DNA from 3 places in the Tessaracoccus sp. MC1627 genome. Region 2 is predicted to be linked to each of the others. Evidence: predicted binding sites of a transcription regulator. Region 2 holds the regulator's gene; each other region holds the start of a gene.

What was found. The regulator LexA, encoded in region 2, represses DNA repair genes until DNA is damaged. The targets are predictions, from matches to a motif close to TCGAACANNTGTTCGA.
Positions count from the first base shown of each region.
Region 1: a site for LexA is predicted at 6,496-6,511, ahead of H5399_RS08060 (HNH endonuclease signature motif containing protein). Genes of this name have one in related genera too.
Region 3: a site for LexA is predicted at 2,327-2,342, ahead of H5399_RS08380 (DUF6504 family protein). Genes of this name have one in related genera too.

Region 1 is NZ_JACJGA010000003.1:15,039-24,616, forward strand. Features, by position in the region: gene H5399_RS08030 (ubiquinol-cytochrome c reductase iron-sulfur subunit) at 1-303, opposite strand, end outside; gene H5399_RS08035 (c-type cytochrome) at 300-1,100, opposite strand; gene H5399_RS08040 (heme-copper oxidase subunit III) at 1,123-1,737, opposite strand; gene H5399_RS08045 (cytochrome c oxidase assembly protein) at 1,927-2,928, shown strand; gene H5399_RS08050 (response regulator) at 2,925-3,332, shown strand; gene trpD (anthranilate phosphoribosyltransferase) at 3,332-4,369, shown strand; gene H5399_RS08060 (HNH endonuclease signature motif containing protein) at 5,051-6,427, opposite strand; gene H5399_RS08065 (DUF3376 domain-containing protein) at 6,572-8,761, opposite strand; gene H5399_RS08070 (hypothetical protein) at 8,789-9,241, opposite strand; gene H5399_RS08075 (A24 family peptidase) at 9,430-9,578, opposite strand, start outside.
Region 2 is NZ_JACJGA010000008.1:134,164-143,741, forward strand. Features, by position in the region: gene H5399_RS15515 (amino acid ABC transporter substrate-binding protein/permease) at 1-508, opposite strand, end outside; gene H5399_RS15520 (vitamin B12-dependent ribonucleotide reductase) at 640-3,498, opposite strand; gene nrdR (transcriptional regulator NrdR) at 3,539-4,054, opposite strand; gene H5399_RS15530 (hypothetical protein) at 4,218-4,556, opposite strand; gene lexA (transcriptional repressor LexA) at 4,760-5,497, shown strand; gene H5399_RS15540 (ATP-dependent DNA helicase) at 5,514-7,424, opposite strand; gene hflX (GTPase HflX) at 7,492-8,916, opposite strand; gene dapF (diaminopimelate epimerase) at 8,992-9,578, opposite strand, start outside.
Region 3 is NZ_JACJGA010000003.1:99,205-108,782, forward strand. Features, by position in the region: gene H5399_RS08370 (formate/nitrite transporter family protein) at 254-1,099, shown strand; gene H5399_RS08375 (hypothetical protein) at 1,101-2,270, opposite strand; gene H5399_RS08380 (DUF6504 family protein) at 2,480-2,836, shown strand; gene H5399_RS08385 (SAV_6107 family HEPN domain-containing protein) at 2,836-3,294, shown strand; gene H5399_RS08390 (DNA polymerase III subunit alpha) at 3,294-7,106, shown strand; gene dinB (DNA polymerase IV) at 7,108-8,307, shown strand; gene H5399_RS08400 (gamma-glutamyl-gamma-aminobutyrate hydrolase family protein) at 8,345-9,082, shown strand; gene H5399_RS08405 (DUF3040 domain-containing protein) at 9,089-9,484, opposite strand.

The sequences.
Region 1 (9,578 bases), on a different contig from region 2:
GATCACCGCGACACCGATCAGCACGGCCGACAGGCCGCCGGTCAGGCCGAAGCCCACGTTCTGCGCGTTCGCCCGGAGGATGCCGAAGTCGATGACCATGTCGCGCGGGACGGCGAAGTAGATCACGATGAAGGCGATGGACAGGAGGGGGACGGCGCCGAGCATGAGGAGGATGGCGGTGTAGGCGCGGTTGCCTGCGCCCTTGTCCGCGTCGGCGTAACGCTCGACGTGTTCCTCGAGGCCGGGGTTGGCGACGCTGTGACCCAGCTCGGGGTCACGCACCGGCAGGTTGTCGTGGCTCATCGGGCCCGGGCCCCCTTCTTAGCGATCCAGGTGGCGACGATGGCGAGGCCGCCGATGCCGATCACGAAGGCCCAGAAGCCTTCGGAGACGGGCCCGGCGTCGCCCATGGTGAGGCCGCCGTAGTTGGGTTGCGAGTTGGCCTCGTCGAGGTAGCCGATGATCTCGCGGACGCTCTGGTCCGGCATGACGTCCTTGGAGAACGTGGGCATCTGCTGGGGTCCGGTGCGCATGGCCTCGTAGATGTGGACCGGTGCGGTCTCCACCAGGGAGGGGGCGTACTTGCCGTTGGGCATCGCGCCGCCGCCGCCGACGATGCCGTGGCAGGCGGAGCAGTTGGCGCGGAAGAGGGCACCGCCGCGAGCGATCTCCTCCTCGGTGAGGCCCTCGGGTGAGTACTGGTCTTCAGTCGGGATGGCGGGGCCGGCGCCGAGGGTGGCGACGTAGGCTGCCACGGCTTCGATCTGCTCCTGCGAGTAGTTGACCTGGCGGGCGGGCAGCTGGGCCTGCTCCCGGGCCGCCGGCATACGGCCGGTGCCCATCTGGAAGTCCACGGACGCGGCGCCCACACCCACCAGGGACGGGCCCTGCGAAGTGCCTTCGCCGCCGAGGCCGTGGCAGGAGGAGCAGGTGAAGTCGAAGAGGGCCTTGCCCTCCTCGATCTGCTGGGTCATCTCGGTCTCGGCGGAGGACCGCTGGGGGCTGACGACGCTGTAGCCCAGGCCGACGACGAGGAGGGCCAAGATCAGCAGCAAGGGACGCGCCGCCGCATGCCGCCGGAGGTTGGTCAGGAACTTCACGGTGTCTCCAGGTCTAGTGCGGTCAGCGGAGGAAGTAGAGGACGCCGAAGAGCAGGATCCAGATCACGTCGACGAAGTGCCAGTAGTAGGACACGACGTGGGCGCCGACGGTCTGCTCGTGGGTGTGGGTGCGCGTCATGTAGGAGCGCGCCAGGATGAACCAGAAGGCGACGATGCCGCCGATGACGTGGAGGCCGTGGAAGCCGGTGGCGAGGAAGAACACGGACCAGTACTGGTTGGTGGAGATGGTGAAGCCCTCGCCGAAGAGGGTGAAGTACTCCCACACCTGGCCGGCGACGAAGATGGAACCCAGGGTGGCGGTGACGATGAAGCCCTGCCGCATGCCCCACTTGATGGGGTTGAGCCAGGAGCCCGACACCCGGCCGGCCTCGGCCGCGTTGGCGGCGAGCTGGCAGGTCACCGACGACAGCACCAGGATGGCGGTGTTGACGGCGGCGAAGGTGGTGTCCAAGTGCACCGTGTTGGCGTCCCACAGCGACGTCACCCCGGCGGCGGCCGCGGCGTCGTTGGTGATGCTGCGGATCCAGAAGTAGGCGGCGAACAGGGCTGCAAAGAACATCAGCTCGCTCGCGAGCCACACGATGGTGCCGACGGCGACCGTGTCCGGCCTGCCCATCGGCTTGTTCAGTCGTGCGGAGGGGACAGCGTGGAGTGCGCCCGTCGGCAGCTCCGTCGGTGCGATGAGGGTGTCATGATTGGTCGCCACGAGGTCATTATTGCGGTAAAACCCGTTGAGGTCACGCCAGCGGCCGGATTAGGGGTACCCCCCTGGTTTCGCGGCGGAGGGGCATGCGATAATCCGCGCATGTTTGTCCAGGCTTTGGCCGCACTTCCGCTGCACGCCAAGCCCGACGACGACATCATTCCGCTGGTGGGTGCGCGCTACTTCACCGCCTGGGAATTCCCGCTCTACGCGGTGCTGGGCCTGCTCGTCGTGGGTGGCCTGTACCTGTGGGGCGTGTGGACGCTGCACCGTCGCGGTGACCGGTGGCCGGTCATGCGCACCGTGTCATTCGTCGGACTCGGGTTGGGCACCATCGCGGTGGCGATCTTCAGCTTCCTGGGCGTCTACGACACTGTGCTGTTCTGGGTGCACATGCTCCAGCACATGCTGCTGAACATGATCGCGCCCGTGTTCCTGGTGTTCGGTGCGCCGGCCACCCTGGCGCTGCGCACCCTCCCGAAGCGGCAGCGGGGCTGGCTGTTGGCGGTGCTGCATTCGACGGTGGCGAAGGTGCTGCTGTTCCCGCCGCTCACCACGGGGCTGATGGTGGCCAGCCCGTTCGCGCTGTACATGTCGGGCTGGTACGAGATCACGCTGCAGAACGACTTCTGGCACGATTTCCTGCACTTCTACCTGATCACTCTGGGCTGCCTGTTCTTCTTCCCGCTGCTGGGGGTGGATCCGGTGCCGATCAAGATGCCGTATCCCATCCGGATCCTGCTGTTCCTGCTCACGATGCCGTTCCACGCTTTCCTGGGCGTGACCATCATGGGCTCGACGCGGCTGATCGCGGAGGAGTGGTACCTGGCCTTTGAGCGGTCGTGGGGGTTGTCGCCCATGGAGGATCAGTCCTGGGCGGGGGGACTGATGTGGGCCACGGGGGACATCACGATGTTCGCGGCCATGATCACGATCTTCATCCAATGGATCAAGGACTCCAACCGGGAGGCCAAGCGGGTGGACAGGGCCCTGGACCGGGAGGAGGCCCAGCGCACCAGGCAGCCGGGTCTTGGCTACGATGACCCCCAGAAGGATCCTCGGCCGACGGTTGTCGGCGACAACGCGAAGGAAGACCCAAGATGAGCGAAGCCACCGCGAAGGTGCTGGTGTTCTCCGACGACCGAACGGTGCGCGAACAGGTCCGGCTGACCCTGGGCAGCAGCGTCGCCCGCGATCTGCCGCCGATCGAGATCTTCGAGGTCGCCACCCAGGGCGCGCTGCTGCGCACGCTGGACGCCGGCACGGACTACGCGGTGATGATCTTCGACGGCAACGCCCAGCCCTCGGGCGGGTTCGGGCTGGCGCACCAGGTGAAGGAGGAGTACGCCGACTGTCCTCCGGTGATGCTGCTCGTCTCGCGTGAGGCGGACGCGTGGCTGGCGTCCTGGGCGCGTGCTGAGGCCGTGGCCCCCTTCCCGATCGACCCGGTCACCATGCCTGTCCAGGCGGCCAACCTGATCCGTGCCCGGTTGGCGCAGGTCGGCTGATGTCGGGCTACACCTGGCCCGACATCCTGACCGGCCTGGTGCGCAGCGAGGGCCTTGAGTCCACCGCCGCGACGTGGGCGCTCAACGAGATCCTTGCGGGGCGCGCCTCCGAGGTGCAGATCGCTGCTCTGCTGACGGCGCTGCGTGCGAAGGGCGAGTCCGAGGACGAGATCGCGGGGCTGGCGGACGCGATGCTCGCCAACGCGCTGCCCATCGCGCTGGATCCTGACGCGGTGGACGTCGTGGGCACGGGCGGCGACCGCGCCAACACCGTCAACATCTCGACGATGGCCGCCATCGTCGCTGCTGGTGCGGGTGCGAAGGTGGTCAAGCACGGGTCGCGGGCGGCATCGTCGATGGCGGGCACCGCTGACACGCTGGAGGCGCTGGGGGTGCGGATCGACGTCGAGCCCGCGCGCCAGGCGGGGATCCTCGACGAGGTGGGCATCGTGTTCCTCTTCGCGCAGCTGTACCACCCGGCGATGAAGAACGTAGCCGGGGTACGCAAGGCGCTGGGGATCCAGACCACCTTCAACTTCCTCGGCCCGCTGGCCAACCCGGCCCGGCCGCGGGCGATGGCGTTGGGTGTGGCCAACGACGACGTGGCCCCGGTGATCGCGCGGGTGCTCGCCGAACGCGGCACGCGGGGCATGGTGTTCCGCGGGTTCGACGGATTGGACGAGTTGACCACGACGTCGGAGTCTGACGTGTGGATGATCTCTGAGGGTCGCGTGCACCGCACGGTGCTGAACCCGGAGGACCTCGGCCTGGAGCCGGCGGCACCGCACGACCTTCACGGCGGTGACGCGCCGCACAACGCGCAGGTGGCCAGGGACATGCTGGCCGGCAAGCCGGGCCCGGTGCGCGACATCGTGGTGTTGAACGCGGCCGCGGCCTTGTTGGCGTATCGGGGGATCTCGACGGTGCTGCCGCTGGTGGACCAGATGCGCGAGCCTCTCAAGGCGGCCCAGGACGCCGTCGACTCCGGCGCCGCGGCCTCCACCCTCGACCGTTGGGTGGAAGCCACCAACCGCTGACGAGACCTTTCCCGCCGGCGGAGCTGCCCTTTTCCGCTGGCTGAGGTACGGCGCAGGGCCCCTCTCCCGCAGGCCGAGCTGCCCATTCCCGCTGGCTGAGGTGCCGCGCAGCGGCCTCGAAGCCTATGAAACGTGACCTTCCGGACCAGCCCATCACCGCTGGTTGAGGTACAGCGCAAGGCCCCCTACCGCTGGCTGAGGTGCCGCGCAGCGGCCTCGAAGCCTATGAAACGTGACCTTCCGGACCAGCCCATCACCGCTGGTTGAGGTACAGCGCAAGGCCCCCTACCGCTGGCTGAGGTGCCGCGCAGCGGCCTCGAAGCCTGTGAAACGTGACCTTCAAGACCCCCTGGGATGAACACCCGGGCCCAGCCGCCGGTGGTGTTGCTGAGGCACCGCGGGGGCCCATTCCCGCTCCCTGAGGAGGGGCCCACCCGCGGAGCGGCGTGGCCCTGTCTCGAAGGGTCGTAACGCAGCCTCGCAGGCGAAGTGCCGGCGGGTTCCTGCCTGCCCTCTGAGGAGGCCGGCGTCGCGAAGGTCGGCCCTGCACCGCTCCCTGAGGAGGCCGGCGTCGCGAAGGTCGGCCCTGCACCCGCTCCCTGAGGAGGCCGGCGTCGCGGAGCGACCGTCGGCTGTCTCGAAGGGTCGTGTCGCGCGCGTTCAGACCCGGGCGGCCGGGTCCTAAGGCCGACGGTGGACCTCGCCCGGCCGTCGATCACGACCGTGCAGATACAGCCGCATTCGTTTCGTCGGCGAGATCATCGGGTTGCGGGTGACCGGATCGAACGTGATGGTCCATTGGTCCGCCGCGTCGTTGAAGCGTTGTGGCTCCACGACGGCATGGTGGTGCGCGCAGAGGAGGACCAGGTTTCCCATCGAGGTTGGCCCGCCGAGGTACCAGGGGATCACGTGATGGGCTTCGCAGGCGGTGTCCGGAGCCGTGCAGTTGGGGAAGATACAGCCACCGTCGCGGATGGTCAGCGCTTTGCGGAGGCCGCGGCTGACGAGGCGCTCAGTGAGGCCGAGGTCCAGCACCTCAGACCCGCCGCCGAGCACCACGGGCGTGAGGTCTGCGTCGCAGCACAGGCGACGCAGCTCCCCGGCGGAGACCTTCGTGCCCGAGGCCAGCACGCCGACGGCTTCGGCGCGCCCGCGGAGGTCGGATTCCTGGATGGTGACCACGATCCGGGGCCGGTCTCCCGCGACAGTCGGGGCCCCGCGGTGCTCGCCCACCAGGGTGGTGAAAGCATCGGCGCGGCGCTGCTCCGGCGTGCGGCCCTGGTCTGCGGCCGCGTGATCGCGCAGTAGCTGCGGCCCGGGGCGCAGCGAACGGACACCGGTGAGCCGATCTCGCGCCGCTCGTCGATCCGCCTGGACGTAGGCCTCGACGGTGGCGATCAACGGTGCCGCGTCCACCGCGGGCAGCGACCCCCTGAACCACACCGAGCCGTCGCCGTCATCCCCGTAGGAGAATGAGCGCTTCGCCTTCGCCCGCCGGGCCTGGGCCTCCATATCCGCGACCAGCTGTTCCCGGGTGGGCACCTGTTCCGGCGCAACCTCGGCCAGGACCAGCGGCGCCAGCTTCGACAACTCCCGCGGTGTGGTGGTGCCTGCCCGTCCGAGGAACGCCTCCTGCGCTCGCTCCAGCTGCTCCGCGGTCAGCGAGGCCGGAAGCTCTGCCATGCCCTTCGAGATGGCCACGGCATGCGCCGGAGACACCTCGCCGTCGAGCGCCGCCTGCTTCACATGGGAGTGGGCCGCGACATCCCGCGCCTGGAAGACCTGCGCTGCGGCTTCTTTCGTGTCACGCTGCTCCGACACCGCCAGAAACGACGTCAACGGCGTGCCGGCCGCCCGCATGGACGCCTGCGCCCGGTTGGCTTCGTCGGTCAGCACGAGGGCCAGCGTCCCCACTCGCTCCGACAGCCGCCGCGCACGCTGCATCAACCGCAGCCTCGCCGGGGCATCCAGCCCTGCGCGCTCGGCGTGATCCACCTGCGACAGCGTGGACTCCAGCGCATCGAGCGCCTGATCCGTGGTGAGCCGCCGTTGATGCATGCCCCCATTTTAATCGAACACAAGCACCAATCCAAGCACGGGGAGGCACTGTTACCCAATCGTGATAATCGAACAGTCGTACGGCAATAGGATCTCGGTCGAAGCAGCAAACGCCGTTGGCAAGGACCTATGCCTGCGGGGCAATCAGGGCTTGCGGGCGGCTCGCTTCGCCTTCCGGGACAGCCACCAGACTGCACCTCGCGTGGCCAGGCGTTGACGCAGCGTCAGACTGGTCACGATCTGATGTTCTGTCAGCATCCTCGCCGCGCGGTCGATCAACAGCTCGAGATCTGTCTCTTCCGAGTCGCGGGAGGACGCAATCAGTGCTGACGGCTTCATCGACAGAACCTCGACACAGTGGTCGTACACCGCGCTCAGATCCATCTCGCAGGCGCTGAGAATCTCGTCAACCAAGGGAGTGATCAGTGCTGACGTCGCTTCGTCCGACAAGGAGTCCGGCAGCAGCGCCTTCGCCAGCGTGATGGCTCCGTCGAGCCGACCCCACATCCAGTCCCACTCCTTGAAGCTGTCCCGGCCGAACGCCCCGAAGTTCATGAAGCGGTCGCCGTACAACTTCGGGTTGGGCCACCCGTCGAGCTTGGAGAGGCTGGGGCGCATCTCGTAGGGGCTCAACCACGGTCCGTCGGGCGTCTTGGGCCCCAGGAGCACCAGATCGAAGGGCGGGGTCATGGGTTGCCCCCAGGACAGCGCATGACTCAAGACTTCGACGGTGAGGAGCCGCTGCATGCCCTCCCCACCGTTGAGGCCGGCGGACGTCTCCCACACGTTGACGAGGCTGTTCATCGTGGTGGTGAGTGCAGGCAGCAGCGGGGACTCCTGAACGGCCTCGTTGAACCCGACGAGGTTGCCCACGATCGGCTCGGGCGCGGCGAATGCTTCCGAGTGCAGCGCAGAGAACCCCTCGTGGAGCGCCAGTAGATCCTCCTGCAGCGCGACAATCTGCGCCAGCGCCACCTCCGCTTCCGCCGGTTCCAGATCGAGCTGTCGAACTGCCCGCGAGATCCAGGTAGCCATCTGCTTGGCCCGGCCGACGCCCCACTGCCACAGTAAGTTGTCGCCGATGAGTCGTGTTGGACTCAAGCTCGTGGCGATCCAGGACGGGTTGAGCGCCAGCACCGCATCGATCGAGACCGGGGCGACGGAAACAGCAGCTACGGGGCTGCCGGCCGCCCCGGCGCCGAGGACATCGATGGCAGTCTCCTTCGCAGTGGTGCGACGGTACACGGGCAGCAGATCCGTAGCCAGCGCAACTGCGTCGGCCCAGTCCACCCCCGGAACTCCGTCGCCGAGCAGCTCTTCGGGGCGTGCGACGGTGCTGTGCGCTGCCCGGTGTCGATCGCTGACCGACATCACATCGGAACGGAGGTCGGATTCGCGGCTCAACGTGAGCACCGCGCCCAAGACATTGGTCCACGCTGGGGGCCGGGGGTTCGGGTCGGCAGGTGTAGGGAGGGCGGGGAAATCGGTATGCGGGACGACGTAGACCACCCATCGGGGACCAGCGTCTCCGCGGGGCCGTTCGATGAGTTCGTCAAGCACGGGGCCGAATGGTGCGTTGTCCAGGACACCGCCATCCATCAGCCATGCCGGCTCGCCTTCTGAATCCACAACGTTGAGCGCGTGCAGGGCCGGGGTCTCCTGGACGGGTTCGAACGCGACGGGGAACCCGGCCGATGCCCGTGCGGCCACTATCAGTGGATGGATACCTTCTGGTGGGGGTGTGAACTCGTCCAGTGGCAATGGGGTAAAGGCTCCAAGCATCTGATCCCACTTTTTCTTGCCGTTTCGCCTGCGGAATCGATAGACCCGCCGATGGTCGGAGGCAACGAATTTCTCGCCGCAAGCATCGATCACCGCCCTGCTCGACCCCTGGAGCGCTGAAGCCGTCACCATGAGAGTGACGTCCGCGCCTCCGGGCTGCGAAGCGCTGATCCCGTTCATCACGATGGTGAGCGATTTACTGAAGAAGTCGCCGTCGAGAAGTGAGTTCGGCGATTCTCCCGGATCGCTTCGAAGGAGCTTCCCTCGTTGGAGCCGTGCCTGCTCTCGCCACATGTCGAGTAGTGGCGGCAGTTCTCCGCCTCGTGCGATGGCAGTAGCCAACATGGCACCATTCAGTCCGCCTGCACTGCTACCGGCGATCAGGTCAACCTCCACTTCCCTCTTGGCGGCAGCGAGTATTACACCCCAGGGGCTCAGGTCATTCACCGTGGCGTTGCGCAGCCTGTCGATCTCGTGAGTCACGCCCCCCATCCACACCGCGAGACTCACCCCACCGTTCATGACCAGCGCAATCCGCACCTTCTCAGGCATTGTCTTCTCCCCCCACTTGACAATCGGTCAGTTATGGCTGGTGCCGCGAGCGGTCGCCAGAACTTCACGCGGCGTCGCGGTGACCGCGGCGGCCAAATCGGGGCTCGGAGGACGGGCTGCGGCCACTCCCAACGCAGTTCGGAGTGTCTTCGAGTCCTGGTACGTGAGCAGCAGTTTGATGCCTGCCAAGCCGGCCACGAAGGCATTCACCACATCGCCCCAGGTGAACATCCAGACGGTGGTGGGCTCGACGGGAGGGGCAGTGGCGAATACAGCGACAGCGGAGATGGGCTCGGTGGCGAGAAAAGCCGCGACGGCAACGGCGGCACCCGCAAGAGTTGAGACAACTGCCCCAGCCTCAGCGGGTGCGTCCTTGAGTGGCTTCTTGCCCACGCCATTGGGTACCACTCGGGCCAGAAAGCCGCCGATGGCTCCAGCCAATGCAGTGACCAGAATTGCGATCAGAACGTCCTGATTCATGGTGTTCCTCCGGCTGTCACCCTGGGCGCAGGTTGAGCCAAAGATAGGGCTATGGCCACACCTGTCAATGGGTTGTGAATCTGAGGGAGGCCCCTGAGCCATCGTAATAGTGGCGCCACCACACAAAGGACTGATAGACGATAGGGCGAGCGGGGCCAGCTCTCAAACCCCGGTCAGCCCGCGACGACTCACACCAACCCCATCCACACCGCCGCGACAATCGGGCCCAGCCACAACGCCGGCCCGTAGGGGAAGTACCCGGGCCGCCCCGGGTCCCGCCGCGCCCACACCGCATGCCCGACGGCGTGCACGGCGCCCAGGACGGTGCCGAAGAACA
Region 2 (9,578 bases):
CCGCGATGGACTGGGCGAACCTCAGGCCCTCCGAGCCGGTCTTGGCGACGACAGTCTGATCGCGGAGGTCCTCGTAGGACGCAATGGTGGAGTCCTGCTTGACCGCCATCTGGATGCCGGACTCGAAGTACGGATCGGAGAAGTCGAACGTCTGTCTGCGCTCGTCGGTGATCGACATGCCCGCAATGACCCCGGCGACCTGCCCGGACTGCAACGACTGCAGGGCGGCGTCAAAGCCCACCGACTTGATGTCTACGGTGAAGCCACCGCGCTCGGCCACCTCGCGGATCAGGTCCATGTCGATGCCGGTCAGCTCGCCGCTGGTGTCGCGGAACTCGAACGGCGCGAAGGTGGTGTCGGTGGCGATCGCGAACGTCTTGCCCACCACATCGGGGTTGGGGGAGGGTGCCGCCTGCGCGACGGGCGCCGCGAGGAAGCCGCCGACCATCAGCACCGCGACCGCCGCGGAAAGCCTGCGCACGTGACCCGACAGATTCAGACTTCTCACAGTGGCGTTCCTCTCCCTGGGCGCCCTCGGTGGGCGCTGGCTGAACGATATCCCCATCAGAGAGGGCCAAGGCCTCGGATCCTGAAAGGGGCGGCCCGGCTCATCGCCGGACCGCCCCTCGCAGACTCAGATCAGCTGCAGCCGCTGGTGGAGCCGCAGCCCTCGCAGACGTAGCAGGAACCGCTGGGCCGCATCTTCGTGCCGCACGTCATGCACAAGGGGGCGTCGACCTCACGGCCGGTCAGCGACTCCATGAGCTCCGCCGTCGTGTGGGCCGTGGTGAAACCGGCCGTCGACGGCGCGTCGATCAGTGAGGGCTGACGAGCCCCGTCGACCTGGAAGTCATCGCCTGCATCGTTGCGCAGGGAGTCCGCCTCGGACATGGCCGCCTCGTCCTCCTCGGAGAGGTAGGACCCGGTCTCGACGTAGCGCGCGCGCTCCGAGGCGGTGTAGATGCCCAGCTCGGCGCGGTCGTCGAAGCTCAGGTAGTCCAGGGCGAGGCGTCGGAAGATGTAGTCCATGAACGACTGGGCGATCCGGATGTCCGGGTCATCGGTCATGCCGGCGGGCTCGAACTTGAGGTTGGTGAACTTCTGCACGAAGCTCTCCAAGGGCACCCCGTACTGCAGACCGATCGAGACCGCGATGGAGAACGCGTCCATGACGCCGGCCAGGGTGGAGCCCTGCTTGCCGAGCTTGAGGAAGACCTCGCCGATGCGGCCGTTCTCGTAGGCGCTGGAGGTCATGTAGCCCTCGGCCCCGCTGACGGAGAAGCTCGTGGTGCGCGACGCCCGGGACTTCGGGAGGCGCTGGCGCTTCGGCCGGTACTCGATCCGAACCTCGGGCTCGGCCTTCTTCTCCTCCTTGGTCTCCCCGTTGCCCTCGGAGAGGGGTTGGCCGACCTTGCAGTTGTCGCGGTAGACCGCCAGCGCCTTGAGGCCCAGCTTCCAGCCCTGCAGGTAGACGTCCTCGATCTCCTCGACCGTGGCCGTCTCCGGCAGGTTGACGGTCTTGGAGATCGCGCCGGAGAGGAACGGCTGGACTGCCGCCATCATCCGGACGTGGCCCATCGGCTTGATGGAGCGTGCGCCCATGGCGGTGTCGAAGACCTCGTAGTGCTCGGCGGCCAGACCGGGGGCGCCGATGACGTGGCCGCTGGAGCCGATGAACTCGACGATGCCGTCGATCTCCTCGGTGCTGTAGCCGAGGCGCTTGAGGGCGCGCGGGATGGTCTGGTTGACGATCTGCATGGAGCCGCCACCGACGAGCTTCTTGAACTTGACCAGGGAGAAGTCCGGCTCGACGCCGGTGGTGTCGCAGTCCATCATGAAGCCGATGGTCCCGGTGGGGGCCAGCACCGAGGCCTGCGCGTTGCGGAAGCCGTTCTTGGCACCGAGGGTGACCACCCGGTCCCATTCGCGTGCGGCGACGGAGTACAGGTGCCTGTCGTCGATGAGCACCCGCAGGTCGTCGTTGGCGGCCTGGTGCTTGCGCATCACGCGCTGGTGCGCCTCGGCGTTGACGGCGTACCCGTTGTAGGGGCCGACGATGGCGGCGAGCTCAGCCGAGCGTCGGTAGGAGGCCCCCGTCATGACAGACGTGATGGCCGCCGCGGTGGAGCGCCCGCCGTCGGTGTCGTATCCCTTGCCCATGGCCATCAGCAGCGCCCCGAGGTTGGCGTAGCCGATGCCCAGCTGGCGGAAGTTGCGGGTGGTCTCCCCGATGGATTCGGTGGGGAAGTCCGCGAAACAGATGGAGATGTCCATCGCCGTGATGATGAGCTCGACGGCCTTGACGAACAACTCCGCGTCGAACGTGCCATCCGGCTTGAGGAACTTCAGCAGGTTCAGCGAGGCGAGGTTGCACGACGAGTTGTCCAGGCTCATGTACTCCGAGCACGGGTTGGAGGCCGTGATGGGGCCGGTGACCGGGTTGGTGTGCCAGTCGTTGATGTGATCGTGGTACTGGATGCCGGGGTCGGCGCACTCCCACGCAGCGGTGGAGATCTTGCGGAAGAGCTCCTTGGCGTCCACCTCTTCGAGGACGGAGCCGTCGGTACGCGAACGCAGCCCGAAGGGGCCACCCTCAACCACTGCCGTCATGAACTCGTCGGTGACCCGCACCGAGTTGTTGGCGTTCTGGTACTGCACGGAGGTGATGTCCTTGCCACCCAGATCCATATCGAACCCGGCGTCGCGCAGGGCACGGATCTTGTCCTCCTCGCGCGCCTTCGTCTCGACGAACTCGACGATGTCCGGGTGGTCCACGTCCAGGACCACCATCTTGGCGGCGCGCCGGGTGGCACCTCCAGACTTGATGGTGCCCGCCGAGGCGTCCGCGCCGCGCATGAACGACACCGGGCCGGAGGCTGTGCCTCCGGAGCTCAGCAGCTCCTTCGAGGAGCGGATGCGCGACAGGTTGAGCCCGGCGCCGGAGCCGCCCTTGAAGATGAAGCCCTCCTCCTTGTACCAGTTGAGGATGGAGTCCATCGAGTCATCGACGCTGAGGATGAAGCACGCGCTGACCTGCTGCGGCGAGGGGGTGCCGACGTTGAACCAGACGGGTGAGTTGAAGGAGAAGTACTGGTTGAGCAGCATCCAGGTGAGCTCGTGGCCGAAGATCTCGGCGTCCTCCTCCGTGGCGAAGTAGCCGAAGTCCTGACCCGCCTTGGCATAGGACGTGACCACCCTGTCGATCAGCGTGCGCAGGCTCTCCTCACGCTGAGGGGTGCCCAGCGCGCCACGGAAGTACTTGGTGGTGACGATGGTGGAGGCGTTGACGCTCCAGGAGGACGGGAACTCCACCGCGCGCTGCTCGAAGATGTTCTCCCCGGTCCGCCAGTTGGTCTGCACCACGTCACGGCGGTCCCACTCGACCTCGTCGTAGGGATGGACTCCCTTCTTGGTGAAGACCCGCTCGATGGTGAGTCCCTTGCGCGGCGCTGCGTCCTTGGTACGCGTGGCGCGTGCGGCTGTCGCGGTCATAGTCATTCCCCTCGGTTTCCTGATGTGTAGCGCTGGAAGATGTGTGTTAGCTGATGAGTGGCTGCTGTGCCGAGACGGGCCCGACCACCGCGGCGGCGCGGCTCAGATCCTTCTCGGCCGCGCTCAGGCGCAGCAGATCGATCTCGCGTTGGAAATCGTCCACGGAGTCATAGTTCTTGTAGACGCTGGCGAACCGGAGGTAGGCGACGGAGTCCAGCTCCTCGAGCGGGCCGAGGATGGCCACGCCGATCTGCTCGGCCGGGATCTCGGCCTGGCCGGACGCGCGCAGCGACTCCTCGACTCGTTGGGCCAGAGCCGCCAGCTGCGCGGCCGTCACCGGCCTGCCTTTGCACGCCTTGGAGACCCCCATGATGACCTTGTCCCGGTTGAAGGACTCGACCACACCGGAGCGCTTGACGACGGTGAGCACCAACTGCTCGACTGTGGTGAACTTGCGCTCACAGACGGGGCAGACCCGCCTCCGTCGGATGGCTGACCCGTCCTCGGTTGCGCGCGAATCAGACACCTTGGTGTCTGTGTTGCGGCAGAACGGGCAGTGCATGACAGGCGGGCCTTCCCTGGTGGACAGCGGAGGCCCTACCTTGCCATGCTGCAGCCGGAACCACAACTTATAGGGGAAAGACACCGCTGTAACTACTAGATGTAGGGACAGCCTAGATCGGGGTCCGCCGGAGGGCAAGGGCGAAACGCCGACGACTTCGCACCTATCGGGAGGCCGTCACATGCGCCCAGGCCGGATCCCCCGCGACGTAGTCCGTCGCCGGATCCACCTGGGCCATGCCCACGAACTGGGCGGCAGACAGGGTGAGCCCGACGGCGGCCAGGATACCGACGAACGCCACCTTCAACGCCAGCAACGGCGAGGCCGTGGCCGGGCGGGCCACCTGGCACGAGGAGACAGTGCCCACGCGGCCAGGCGCGGCGGGCCTCGCCGGGCGGGCCAGGGGTCCCGCGAGCTCTGGCCGGCCGGCCGGGGACACGGTGACCACGCGACGCGCGCCGGCATGAACGACCTTGAAGCTGACTGCTTGTGCTGCGGTCATGACAACCTCTTTCCTGACCTAGAACGCCTGTTCGAAATAAACCTTAGCGCCTCCACCGCCGGAATGAAACACTCGTTCTATCCGGCGTGTCGCGGGAGCGATAGATGCAGTCCACACGAGCCCACTGACACTTTTTTCCGGGTCCCTTCGCGACACGCGTCGACATTTCGAACACACGTTCTCGCGAGCGGTAGGCTGCCGGCATGGCTGAAGAGACGAAGCGCCCACGACGAGGCCGCCCCACCAACGCATCCATCGAGGCCGAGCTCGGCAACATCGCCTCCTTCCCGGACGGGCCGGAGGATGTCCACGGGCTGACGAAGCGCCAGGTGGCCATCCTGCAGGTCGTCAAGCAGTCCATCGAGGAGCTGGGCTATCCGCCGAGCATCCGCGAGGTGGCCGCCCGCGCAGGGCTGGCCTCCACCTCGAGCGTGACCTACCAGCTCCGTGTGCTGGAGGAGAAGGGCTTCCTCCGCCGGGATCCCAACCGTCCCCGCGCCGTCGTGGTCACGATGCCCGGCGAGCAGCATCAGCTGGACCCGGCGCAGTCCTACGACGACGTCCCGAAGTCCGTCGCGGTTCCCCTCATCGGCCGCATCGCCGCCGGCGGGCCCATCCTGGCCCAGCAACAGGTGGAGGACGTGTTCGCTCTCCCCCGGCAGCTGGTCGGCGAAGGCCAGGTGTTCCTCCTGGAGGTGCGCGGGGAGTCCATGATCGACGCCGCCATCTGCGACGGCGACTGGGTGGTGGTGCGGCAGCAGTCGGACGCCAACAACGGAGACATCGTCGCGGCCCTGCTGGACGACGAGGCCACCGTCAAGACCTTCAAGCGCAAGGACGGCCAGGTGTGGCTGCTGCCGCACAACCCGGACTACTCCCCCATCGACGGCACCCACGCCCTCATCATGGGCAAGGTGGTCGCGGTGATGCGCAAGCTCTGAGGGCCTGCTTCAGCGGCTACTCCGAGCCGCGGAGGCGCCGCAGCGCGCGGACCGCGATGTCGCCGTCGGTGGTCATCCAGAACCCAGGCAGCGAGGACTTGAGGTACTCGCCGTAGCGCTTCGTGACGAGGCGCGGATCGAGTACGGCCACCACGCCCCTGTCCTCCAGGCGGCGGATGAGCCGGCCGGACCCCTGCGCGAGCAGCAGCGCCGCGTGGGTGGCTGCCACCCTCATGAATCCGTTGCCCCCGGCATCGTCGACGGCCTTCTTCCGTGCCTGCATCAGCGGATCGTCTGGGCGCGGGAACGGGATCTTGTCGATGATGACCAGCTGGCAGGTCTCCCCCGGCACATCCACGCCCTGCCAGAGCGACATGGTGCCGAACAGGGAGGTCTTCGGGTCCTCGATGAAGGTGCGGGTCAGCTCGGAGAGCTGCGCATCCCCCTGACACAGCAGCGGCAGGTCCGGAAGCTCCCGGCGGCAGTACTCCGCGGCCTGCTCGGCTGCGCGGCGCGAGGAGAACAGCCCCAAGGTGCGCCCCTCGGCCGCCCACATCAGCTGCGCGATCTCGGCGAGCGTCTCAGGGCTCATCCCGTCTCTGCCCGGCGGGGGAAGCCGCTTGGCCACGTAAAGGATCCCCTGGCGGGCGTAGTCGAACGGCGACCCGACGTCCACCCCGCGCCACGCGAAGTTGTCTGCGGGCTCGGCTTCGCCGGTGAGCCTGTCGTTGTAGTTGAGCCCGACGGAGCTGGCCGCCGCCTCGAAGGAGCCCCCGAGCTCGAGGGTGGCTGAGGTGAGCACGGCCGTGGTCTCCCCGAAAACCTGGCTCCGCAGCAGCCCCGCGACATTCAACGGCGCCACGTAGGCGGCGCGGCCGAGGATGTCGGACTCCGTCACCCAGACGACGTCCTCCTCGCTGACCTTGGCGATCCGCTCCGCCACGTCGAAGATCTCCTTCACGGCAGACGATGCCTGGGTGCGTTCGGCGTCGTCGGTGACCTTCCCGAGCGCACTGACCACCTTGCGGGTGACGTCGCGCAGCTGCGCGGCGGCGAACGGCAGCGGCGCGGAGGCCGACAGGATGCGCGTCAGATCGGACTCGGCCAGGGCCTCGCGCAGCACGTCCGCCTGGTCCAGGAAGTCCACCCCGAGGTCGTCGTCGAGCCACGGGAGGGCGCGGCGGGCGGTGCGCTCCACGACGCTAGGGGTCAGTTCGTCTGTGGCGGCGGTGGTGATCCGACTGACCAGCTCGTGGGCCTCGTCGATGATCACAGCGGAGTGTTCCGGCAGCGCGGTGCCCCCGTGCATCGCGTTGATGGCCAGCAGCGCGTGGTTGGTGACCACCAACTGCGCGCTGCGGGCCTCCTCGCGGGAGGCCTCCACGAAACACTCCGAGCCGAAGGGGCACAGAGCCACCCCTAGGCACTCACGAGTGGGGATCGAGATCTGCGCCCAGCCCTTGGCGGTGTGCGACGGCGCGTCGTCACGATCCGCCAGGCCCTTCCGCTCAGCCTCCTCCTCCACCCATTCCCTCAGCGCCAGCACCTCGGCGCCAAGCCTGGAGACGTCGTCGGCCTTGCCCGCAGCCTCGGCCAGTGCGGAGCTGCCCAGCAGCGAGTCCTGTTCGGCCGAGCCGCCTGCCCGCGCCCGGTACAGGCAGGCGTAGTTGGTGCGCCCCTTGAGGATGGCGGCCTTGGGCCGGGTTCCCGTCACCTCCTCGACGGCGTCGAGAGCGGTGGGGATGTCCTTGCTGGCCAGCTGCGCCTGGAGCGCGAGGGTGGCGGTGGCGACGATGATGCGCTCGTCGGTGTCCACGCAGCGGGCGAGCGCCGGAGCGAGGTAGCCGAGCGACTTTCCGGTGCCCGTGCCCGCCTGCACCAGCAGGTGGACCCGGCCCTCCAGCGTGTCTGCCACCGCGTCCGCCATCGCCTGCTGGCCCGGGCGGGCCTCGCCGTGGATCTCCCCGACGGCCGCGGCCAGGATGAGGCCGTGATCAGTCACGGACGAAGGCCACCAGCTCGTCGGCCAGGTCCGGGCGGACGCGTGCCGTGATGAGGGTGCCCTCAGCGGTGTGCTCCAGGGAGTCGATCACGGCGGTCTTGTGGACCTTGTCCACCAGGTCTCCCCGCTCATAGGGCACCATCACCGTGAGCTGCACCTCGGGACGCGGCAGCCGTGCGTCCAGCTCCGCGCGCAGCGGCTCAACGCCCAGGCCCGTGCGGGCGGAGACCACCACCGCGTCCGGATGGTTGGCCCGCAGAGCCATGATGGCGGCCTCGTCTGCCGCGTCGGCCTTGTTCAGCACCAGGAGCTCGGGCACCTGGGAGGCGCCGATCTCGTTGAGCACGGTGCGGACCGCGGCGATCTGCCCCTCCGGGTCAGGGTCTGAGGCATCCACGACATGCAGCAGCAGGTCCGCCTGAGCGGACTCCTCCAGCGTGGAGCGGAAGGCCTCGACGAGGTCGTGGGGCAGATGCCTGACGAACCCCACGGTGTCCGTCAGCGTGAAGACGCGGCCGTCGTCCGTCTCGGTGCGCCGCGTGGTGGGATCCAGCGTGGCGAACAGCGCGTCTTCGACCAGGACCCCCGCCCCGGTCAGCCTGTTGAGCAGCGAGGACTTGCCCGCATTGGTGTAGCCGACGATGGCCACCGACGGCACCTGATGGCGCCGCCTCTCGGCGCGCTTTCCCTCCCGCGTGGCGTCCATCTCCCGGAGCCGCCGCCGCAGCACCGCGATCCTGCTGTAGATCCGGCGCCGGTCCGTCTCGATCTTCGTCTCGCCGGGGCCACGGCCTCCGATGCCGGCTCCCCCCGCGGCGCGGCCACCCGCCTGGCGGGAGAGGTTTCCGCCCCATCCGCGGAGCCGCTGCTTCAGATACTGCAGCTGCGCCAGCTCCACCTGTGCCTTGCCCTCGGCGCTCTTGGCATGTTGGGCGAAGATGTCCACGATCAGTGCGGTGCGGTCCACCACCTTCACCTTGATCCGGTCTTCCAGGTTGCGCAGCTGCGCGGGCTCCAGTTCGCCGTCGCAGATGACGGTGTCCGCGCCGGTGGAGCGCACCGTTTCCGCGACCTCTTCCACCTTGCCTCGACCCACGTAGGTGGCCGGGTCAGGGTGGCTGCGCCGCTGGACCAGCTCTGCCAACACTTCGGAGCCGGCCGTTTCCGCGAGCAGCCTCAGCTCAGTCATCGCGTTGTCTGCGTCCTCCTGAGTGCCGGAGGTCCAGACGCTCACCAGCACCACCCGCTCGAGGCGCAGCTGGCGGTACTCGACCTCGGTGACGTCTTCCAGCTCGGTGCGCAACCCCGCGACCCTGCGCAGCGAGCGCCGGGCCTCAAGGTCTTCCTGGTCTCCGTCGAGGTCCGGCTCGGGTTCGGCGTCGAAGTCGAGCTGCTCGTCAAGTGAATGTTCTGTCATCGTGGGCCCCATTGTCCCAGCCCACACGCCGTAACCCAAGCTGCGGGAGCCTGGCTGTGGATAACCCGCGACGGATCAGATCCAGAACTCGCCGCGACCCACGATCACGGCGGGGCCGGTCAGCCGCGCCTCGCCGTCGACGAACTCGGCCGTCAGCTCCCCGCCGGGCACGGTGACGACGACTGGGCCGGGATGCCCGGAGCTGTTCCGGTGGGCGGCGGCTGCGGCCACCACGCCGGTGCCGCAGCTCATCGTCTCACCCACGCCCCGCTCGTAGACCCTCATCGCCAGCCGGCCGGGGCCCTCGACGTGCACGAACTCGATGTTGGCGCCCTCGGGGTAGGCCGACGCAGGCTCCCAGACCGGTGCATGATGCAGCTCCAGCCCCGGCAGGACCCCTTCGTCGACGAAGACCACGGCGTGCGGGTTGCCCACATCCACCTTCACCGCGGGCCACTCGAGGCCCTCGTGGAGCACCGTGACGGGGGTGTCGAGGACTGCGACGCGCCCGATGTCCGTGCTGATCAGGCCGTGCCGGGCGACATCGATGTGCTTGACTCCGGCGCGGGTGGCGACGTCGAAGGACCCGCTGTCCACCAGCTGTTCGTTGATGAGGTGCCGGGCGAAGACGCGAAGCCCGTTGCCACACATCTCCGCCACGG
Region 3 (9,578 bases), on a different contig from region 2:
GGCGCCTCCTACACGCCTGCCTTGCGTCTCGCCGCCAGCGCTAGAGGGCAGGCGGCGAGAAGGAGCGCAGGCGCCGTCCGGTCCCGAGCGCAGGAGGGCAGGCGGCAAGAAGTAGCGCAGGCGGCAAGAAGTAACGCCGGCGCCTCCCCGCCCGCCCAGCCCAGTAGGTCCCGGAATTGTGCACGCAAATGCGCCCGAAACCAATGTCGGGGCTGCTCTATTCCCCAGAAGTTAGTCATGTCAAACTTGTCGCGTGGACCCTTCTCGCCAACGCCTGTTCCCCGGCCTCTTCTTCATCGACGCCGTGTTGGAGGCCGCCGACACCAAGGCGGAAATGTCCAGCCGGATCACGCTGCAGTACCTCCAGCGGGCCGCCATGGCGGGCATCCTCATCGGCCTGTTCTACCTGGCCTACTTCACGGTGCTGTCCGTCTTCGACTCCATCGAGTCCCTCGGCGAGGGCGGCTACGGGCTCGGCAAGGCCGTCGGCGCCTTCGTGTTCGGCTGGGCGCTGGTGTTCATCTACTACACCAAGTCCGAACTCCTCACCTCCAACATGATGGTCACCTCCATCGCCGTCTACCACCGACGCCTGGGGCAGCTGCGCGGGCTCATGCTGCTGGTGCTGTGCTTCCTGGGCAACGCGATCGGCGGGTTGCTGCTGGCCACCATGGCTCGGTTCTCCACGCTGACCGCCGGGCACGTCGGGGAGAAGATGCTGGGAGCGGTGGAGGTCAAGCTGGGCTACATGACCACCGCGTCGGGGATGGGCGACCTGTTCGTCCGCGCCATCCTCTGCAACCTCATGATCAACGTGGCGATGCTGCTGGTCTACAACGGTTTCCTCAAGGATTCCATCACCATGGCGCTGACCATGGTGATGTCGGTGTTCATCTTCGCGTTCCTGGGGCTCGAGCACTCGGTGGCCAACACCGTCCTGTTCACCATCGTGGGCTTCACCCAGGGGATCGACGTGCTGCCCGCCATGGGCAACGTGGCGATAGCCCTGCTGGGCAACTTCATCGGCGGCGGCGTGCTGATCGGCATCTACTACGCCTACGTCAACGACGACCGCCGGATCGGTCGACGCGCGGGCTGAGCTACCGCCGCGCCCTGTTCGTCGGGCGCGCGTCCTCGCCGGTGAGGCGCTCATGCACCTCGTAGACGGCCAGTGCGGCGCTGGCCAGCTCCGCCCAGGGCTCCGGGCCGGCGGGTGAGCACGACGACGCGGCCGGCCTCCCCGATGCCACCGGCGCCCGCCGCAGCACCGCCCGTGCCGACCGCGGCTCCACCCCCCACTCGACATCAGGCAACGCCCGGCCGAAGTCCCACGTCAGCTCGCGCCCGGGAATCCGCCAGCGCAGCACCGGCGCCTGCCCGGTGTGGTCCACCGTCTCGGCTGCCCCCTTGCCCGCGACATCCACCTCCGCCTGCCCGACGGCGGGGGCCAGCGCTGCCCGCCCCCACCGGGGCCGACGGGGGAGGCAGTCGACGGCGGGCTCACCGACCACGCGGTCCACGGCCACCCCGTCACCGGCCACCCCGTCACCGGCCACCCCGTCGACGATCTCCACCCGGCGCGTGGCCAGGCGGCCCTCGAGCAGCTCGATCAGGCACCCGCCCGGCTGCGCGCGACCGGCGTCGTCGACCACCTGCCACCGCCCGAACGTGCGCTCCACCACCAGCCGGGTGGCCAGCAGCCCGGGCGCCCGCCGCGACCGCGTGCCGGCCACCGGCGCCAGGTCCAGCACGATCCGCGCCAGGTGCGGATGCCCCGCCCGGTCCGCGACATCGGCGAGCGGGCGGTCCAGCAGCAGCGCCCGCCGGTCCTCCGCGGTCCGGGGCGCGTCCGGCCGCTCCACACCGAACCGCCGCGCGGCCAGCCAGGCCCCGTCGAGGGAGTCGAGGAGGTCGCGCCACCGCTCCGCGACGGGTTGCCCGTACCGCCCGCTCAGCACCGCGAACTGCCGCCCGCGCTCGGTGGGCAGCGCCAGTTCGGCGCCGTCGTCGAAGCGGTGCACGGCGGGTGGCGCCTCCACCATCGCCAGGCCGGCCCGTGCCAGCTCGGCCTCGAGCGGGCGGCCGGATTTCTTGAACAGGTCGCGCCAGGTGGCGGGCAGGGTGACGACGGGGGGCAGCTGCCCGCGCTCCGCCGCCCAGCGCCCCCCGAGCGGTCCGCCGGCCAGGTCCAGGCGCACCGGATGGCCCAGTTTTGCCAGCCGTGCGGCGCAGGCCATGCCGGCCAGCGTGCCGCCTCGGATCGTGAGCATGCGGCCCAGGATAGGGCTTGACGTTCTGTCGGAGGGGGGGCATATAGTAGGAACTACCGCACGCCTGTTCGATTAGTTCGGGGAAGCTCTGGTTGGGCACGGCGCCGCGGTATGGGCCGCTCCGGCCCGGCGCAGCCTCGACCCCTGCGTCGGGCCGGGGCTCCCGGGTCGAATCGCACAGTCCATCAGACGATCCCCGGGAGGCACCCATGCGCACATATCAGGAACCCATCCACGTGCTGTTCCGCGACGAGCCGCGGCAGTTCATCTGGCGTGACCGGCTGCTGCTGGTCAAGGAGGTCCAGGGCCGCTGGAGCCAGGCCACCCCGTGGTGGTCGGGCCGGCAGGTGCGCGCCGCCCGCGGGGAGGAGGTCGCCCCCGCCCCCGCCCCCACCCGGGACGGGGAGGAGCCCCCCAGAGCCGAAGTCCCGCCAGCCCGCGGCGACCTGCTCAGCGAGCGGGAGGTGTGGCGGGTGGAGGCCGGAAACGGGAGCCATCGGGGCGTCTACGAGCTGGCGCGCACCGTCGATGCCGACAACTGGGTGCTGCAGGCGGTGCTCGACTGATGATCGATTTCAGCCAGGCCCGGCGTCTCGCCGCCGAGGCCGAACACGCGGACCTGCCGACGGAGCGCTACCTGGCCGCCTACCGTTCGGCGGAGCAGGTGGCCATCGCCGCCATCTCGGCAGCCCCCGTGGGCACGCGGCCCCGCCAGGACGTGTGGTCGCTGCTCTACCGGGTTGCGCCGGAGTTCGGGGAGTGGGCCGGGTTCTTCGCCGCGGTGGCGCCCAAGGCGCGTGCCGTGCAGGCGGGCGCCAGGACGCTGGTCACCGAGCGTGACGCCGCGGACCTGGTCCGCGACTCGCAGCAGTACCTCGCCGAGACGGCGCGCTGGCTGGGCCGCCGGGAGCAGGCGGGACGGCAGCAGGCAGGCCATCAGCAGGCAGGCCGGGAGCAGGCGGGTCGTCAGCAGGCGGGCCATCAGCAGGCGGGACGGCAGCAGGCGGCCGCGAAGGCGTCGTGATGGACAGCTTCGTGCACCTGCGCGTGGCCTCGGGCTACTCCTTCCAGTACGGCGCCTCCCACCCCGGCGAGCTGGTGGCCGAGGCGGTGCGCCACGGCATGGACGCGCTCGCACTCACGGACCGCGGCGGCCTCTACGGCGCCGTGCGGTTCGCGAAGGCCTGCCTCAAGGCGGGGATCGCGCCCATCGTCGGGGTTGACCTGGCGGTTCGGCCGGACGGCTGGCGCCCCACCAGGCGCCCCACGGCCGCCCGCGGCGGGCAACTGCGCGACGAGCGGCTCCCGCGGCTCGTGGTGCTGGCCACCTCCCGGGCCGGGTGGGGCACGCTGTGCGAGCTCATCACCGCCGCCCAGCTCACCGGCGAGCGGGGGGACCCGGCGGTCACCCTGGAGATGATCGCGCGGCACTGCGCGGGGCGCGACGCGGTGGTGCTGCTCGGCGCGGACTCGGAGGTGGGCGAGGCGCTGGCCGCCGGCCGCCCGGACCTCGCGGAGGACGCCGCCACCCGGTGGCGCTCCGAGCTGGGGCACGGGCTGGTCCTGGCCGCCACCAACCATCAGACGGGCGGGCGCGGGGCCGCGTCGGCGCACCAGGCTGCCGGCATGATCCGGTTGGCGCGCCGGCTCGCGGTCCCCGTCGTCCTCACCAACGCGGCGCGGATGGCGCGGCGGGAGCAGGCCGCCACCGCGGACGTGCTGGACGCCGCCCGCCGGCTGGCCCCGCTGGACGTGCGCACCATCGACAGGCGCAACGCCGAGGGCTACCTGAAGCCTGGGGAGGCGATGGCGGCCGCGGCGGAGGAGGCGGCCCGCCTGGCGGGGGAGCCGGACGGGACGGCGTTGCTGCGCGCCACCCGGCACCTGGCCGAGCGCTGCCGGCTGGACCCCGTCGGCGACGTCGGGCTGGGGGAGATCCGGCTGCCCGAGTTCGAGACCCTCGGCACCACGCTGGTCGAGGCGCCCGGGGTGCTGCGCGCGCGCTGCGAGGCGGGCCTGGCGCAGCGCTACGCCACCCTCACCACCGAGGTGACCGGCCGCCTCGACGACGAGCTGTCCGTGATCGGCAGGCTCGGGTTCGAGTCCTACTTCCTCACCGTGGCAGACGTGGTGGGCCTCATCCGGGAGCTCGGCATCCGCTGCGCGGCCCGCGGCTCGGGCGCCGGCAGCCTGGTCAACTACGCGCTCGGGATCTCCGGGGTGGACCCCATCCGGCACGGCCTGATCATGGAGCGGTTCCTCTCCCCGCTGCGGGTGGCGCTGCCGGACATCGACCTGGACGTGGAATCAGCCCGCCGCACCGAGGTCTACGACACGATCCTGGCCACGTTCGGCGGCCAGCGGGTGGCCTGCGTGGCCATGATCGAGACCTACCGGGTCCGCCACGCCGTCCGCGATGTGGGCGCCGCGCTCAGCCTGCCGCCCGTGGAGGTGGACGCCATGGCCAAGGCCTTCCCGCACATCCGCGCCCGAGACGCCCGCGCCGCCCTGCGGGACCTGCCCGAGCTGCGCGCCGCAGGCCTGGGGGAGGAGCGCCTCGATGTGCTGTTCTCGCTGGTCGAATCGCTCGACGGCCTGCCCCGGCACATCGCCCTGCACCCCTGCGGCGTGATCCTCAGCGACTCGTCGCTCGGGCAGCGCACCCCGCTGGAGGCCAGCTTCGGCGGCTACCCCATGAGCCAGTTCGACAAGGACGACGTGGAGGACCTGGGCCTGCTCAAGCTGGATGTCCTCGGCATCCGGATGCAGTCGGCCATGTCGCACGCGCTGACGGAGATCGCGCGCACCTCGCCCGCCGGGCCCCCGCCGCTCATCGACGACCTGGACCCCTTCGACGACCCGGCCGTCTACGACATGATCGCCCACCGCGCCACGCTCGGCTGCTTCCAGATCGAGTCGCCCGGCCAGCGGGAGCTGGTGGGCAAGTTCGGCCCCGAGACCTTCCACGACCTCATCGTCGACATCTCCCTCTTCCGTCCCGGCCCGGTGAAGTCGGACATGATCACCCCGTTCCTGGAGGCGCGGCAGGGCTGGGCGCAGCCCGAATACCTGCACCCCAGCCTCATCCCGGCCCTCGAGCAGACCCAGGGCGTGGTGGTGTTCCACGAGCAGATCATCCAGATCATCTCGGTGGCCACCGGCTGCACCCTGGCCCAGGGCGACGAGGTGCGCCGGGCGCTCGGAGACAAGGAGGGCCAGGCGCAGGTCAAGGAGTGGTTCTGGCCCAAGGCCCGCGCCCGCGGCTACGACGAGCACATCGTCGAACAGATCTGGGAGATCCTCGTCTCGTTCGCCTCCTTCGGGTTCTGCAAGGCGCACGCCGCCGCGTTCGCGCTGCCCACCTACCAGTCGGCGTGGCTGAAGCGCTACTACCCGGCGCACTTCCTCGCCGGCATCCTCACGCATGATCCGGGCATGTACCCCAAGCGGCTGCTGCTGGAGGAGGCCCGCCGCATGAACATCGCGGTGCTGGGCCTGGACGTCAACCGCAGCACCGCCCAGTACCGCGCCGAGGCGCTGGCCGACGGCGAGGCCGCGGAGGAGCCGATGGCGCTGCCGGAGCACCTCGCCATCGGCGCCCCGCCCACCACGGACGGGCTGCCGCAGGTCGACGGCTGGGGCATCCGGCTCTCGCTGGCAGACGTCAAGGGCATCGCCGAGGCGGAGATGGAGCGCATCGTCGCCGGGCAGCCCTACGCCTCGCTCACGGACTTCTGGGGGCGGGCCCGGGTGGCCGAGCCCGTCGTCGAACGGCTCATCCTGGCAGGGGCCTTCGACGCCCTCTACCGCATCGGCCGCCACGCCCCGGTGCAGCGGCGCGGCCAGATCACCCGCCGGGACCTGCTGCTGGCGCTGGCGGACCTGCACCGGCAGCGGCGGGCGGACGAGCGGGTGGTGTCGCGGGCGAAGGGGCGGCGCAGGAGTGTCGCGGGGACGGACCCCGGGGAACTCGCCTGGGCGCAGCGGCAGCGGGCGGGCCACCCGCCGCAGGCGGTGCAGGGTGCGCTGGACTTCGGCGTCGCCGAGACGGAGCCGACGGCGGACGTGCCCGTCACCGGCCTGCCGGAGATGGACGACGAGCAGCGGCTGAAGGCGGAGCTGGAGATCCTCGGCCTGGACGTCAGCCACCACATCATGGAGCGCTACCTGCCGCTGCTGCGGGCGCTCGGCGCCACCAGCTCGCGCACCCTGCTGCAGCAGCGCAACCAGGCCGAGATCCTCGTCGCGGGCGTGAAGGTGGCCACCCAGACGCCCCCGGTGCGCTCCGGGCGGCGCGTGATCTTCCTCACCCTGGACGACTCCACCGGCCCGGTGGACGCCACCTTCTTCGAGGACGCGCAGGGCCCGTACGCGGCCACGGTGTTCGCCTCCTGGATGGTGCTGGTGCGCGGCAAGGTCCGCCGCACCGGCCCGCGGGGGGTCTCCATCCGCGCCACCGGCTGCTGGGACCTGGGCCGGCTCGACGAGGCGTGGCGGGCGGCGCTGGCCGAGGGGGCCACGGAGGCCGAGGCTGTCGCGGCGGTGGTGGCCATCATCGACGAGGTGCCCGTGGGCTACTCCCTGGTGGGCCAGTGGCACCCCGCGCCGGCCGAGCGGCACGCCCCGGCCGCGCAGCCCGCACCGGGCGTCGACGAGGAGCCGCCCCCGGACCCGCAGGAACACACCCGCGCGGGCGGCATGGGGCGCCGCCGGGTGCTGGTGCACGCCAGCGGGTTCACGCAGTCGCCCTACGCGGACATCAAGCCGGCGGGCACCGGCGCCGCCGAGGCGCCACGCAAGCTGTGGCACTCCAGCCCGGGAAGCTCAGGGAGATGAGATGCCAGTCATCGCGCATGTGGACATGGACGCCTTCTACGCGTCGGTGGAGATGGCCCGGCACCCGGAGCTGCGGGAGGTGCCGATGTTCGTCGGCGGCTCCACCCGCGGGGTGGTGCTCTCGGCCAACTACCCGGCGCGCCGGTTCGGGATCGGCGCGGGCATGCCGTCGAGCCGGGCCAGGCGCCTGTGCCCGCAGGTGGCCGTGATCCACCCGGACTTCGACCACTACACGGCGGTCTCCGACGGCATCCGCGAGATCTTCGACACGGTGACGGACCGGGTGGAGATGGCCTCCATCGACGAGGCGTTCATCGACCTCACCACGGCGCTGCGCCGCCTCGGCGGGGACCCGGTTGCCATCGGGGAGACGCTCCGCGCCCAGGTGATGGACGAGCAGGGGGTGCCCTGCTCCATGGGCATCGGCCCCAGCAAGTTCATCGCCAAGCTGGCGTCGAAGGCCGCCAAGCCGGACGGCCTGGTGCGGGTCCGCCCCGAGGAGGTGATCGCATTCCTGCACCCGCTGCCGGTGGAGGCCATCTGGGGGGTGGGGGAGGCGACGGCGGCGCGGCTGCACCGGCTGGGCCTCAGCACCGTCCGCGACATCGCCAACACCCCCCGTTCCACCCTGCAGCGGGCGCTCGGCGACGGGCAGGGCGCGCTCCTGCTGGACCTTGCCTGGGGCCGCGACGACCGCTCCGTCCTGGCCCGAGAGCCCGCCGAGCACAGCGTCGGCTCGCAGGAGACGTTCCCGCAGGACACCGACGACGCGGGCGTGGTGGCCACGGAGATCCTGCGGATGGCGGACCGCACCGCGTCGCGGATGCGGGCGCAGTCCATGGTGGGGCGCACGGTGACGCTGTCGGTGCGGTTCGCGGACTTCACCACCATCACGCGCACCGGCACGATCTCCGCCCCCACGGACCGCACCAACGACATCTACGCCGAGGCGATGCGGCTGTTCACCAAGCTCAACCTGCAGCGCGCCCGGATCCGCAGGGTGGGGGTGCGGATGGAGAAGCTGGTGCCGAAGGCCGGCACCTACGAGCAGCCCGCGCTGGACGAGCCGGCCCGCGGATGGACGGAGGCGGAGCAGGCCATCGACAAGGCGGTGCTGCGGTTCGGCCCGCACGCCGTGCGGCGGGCCACCCTCACCCGCCGAAGGGATGAGCGAACTGATCCACACCTGATCCATGCCTGATACACATTCGCAACGGTCCCCCAGCAGCATGGGGGAGATGAAACTCCTTGTCATCGCGCCCGCCTCCCGCTATCAGCCCGGCCACTTCGGTGAGCTCCTGGTGGCGCTGGCGGACCGGACTGTGGCCCTCGCCCGCGAGGCCGGCTGGACCACCACCCTCATCGGCATGCAGGACTGCGGGGATCACGTGTGGCACGCGGCGCTCGCTGCCGCGGACGCGGTGGTGCTGCTCGGCGGGCACGATGTGGACCCGCGCGTCTACAAGGGCAGGAACGAGTATCCCGGGTCCGGGGACCACCTGGGCACCGCGGACCGCCGCTCGATCGCCGTGGTGCAGGCCTGCCGCGCGGACCGCCGTCCGCTGCTGGGGATCTGCCGCGGGATGCAGTTGATCAACGTGGCCTACGGGGGGAACCTGTCTCCGGACCTGTTCACCGCCCAGACCCACCGGCTCCCCGGCGGCCAGCGCGGCATGTTGGACCACCTCGTCGACGTGGAGGCCGGGTCGCGGTTGGCGGACGCGCTCCCAGCTGAGCGGTTGACGGTGCGCAGCTCGCACCATCAGGGCGTCGAACGACTGGGCGAGGGCCTGAGGCCCACGGCGTGGGCCACGCACGACGGCGTGATCGAGGGGATCGAGGACCCGGACCGCCCCGTCCTGGCGGTGCAATGGCACCCGGAGGACGAGGGGGCGGAGCCGGATCAGCTCACCGGTCTGCTGGGCTGGCTGGCCGCGCACATCCGCAGCACCGAGGCACCCCGCGCCAGCGCCTGAGGAGGATCAGAGGTCGCCCTGTTGGCGACGGCGCCACCGCTCCTCAAGCTTGTCCATGAAGTCCTGCGATGGGTTGGTCGACGGCGAGGGCCGCGGCGCGCTGGGCCCGCGCCTGCTGGGCTGGGCGCCCTCGTCACCCACCCTGCGCCACGAGTTGATGCCGATCAGCGCCGCGCCGAGCATGAGCAGGAAGCCGAGCACGCTCACCGCGGGGTGCACCTGGACCCCCACCAACAACACCACGACGCCGGCGATGAACCCCACGCCGGCGATGGCCGCCCTGCGGCGGTGAATGCGGATGGTCGACGACCCGCTCAGCGTGTCAGCGAGCTTGGGGTCCTCGGCCATGAGGGACGCTTCAAGCTGCTCCAGCAGCTTTCGTTCCTGCTCAGAAAGCGCCATTGGTTCTCCCTCGTCGACCTTTCGTTCCAGTCTATGCGCCGGGTCAACCGGCGGGAAGTCGACGCCAGAGAGAGGCCGGCAGGAGGATCGCCCC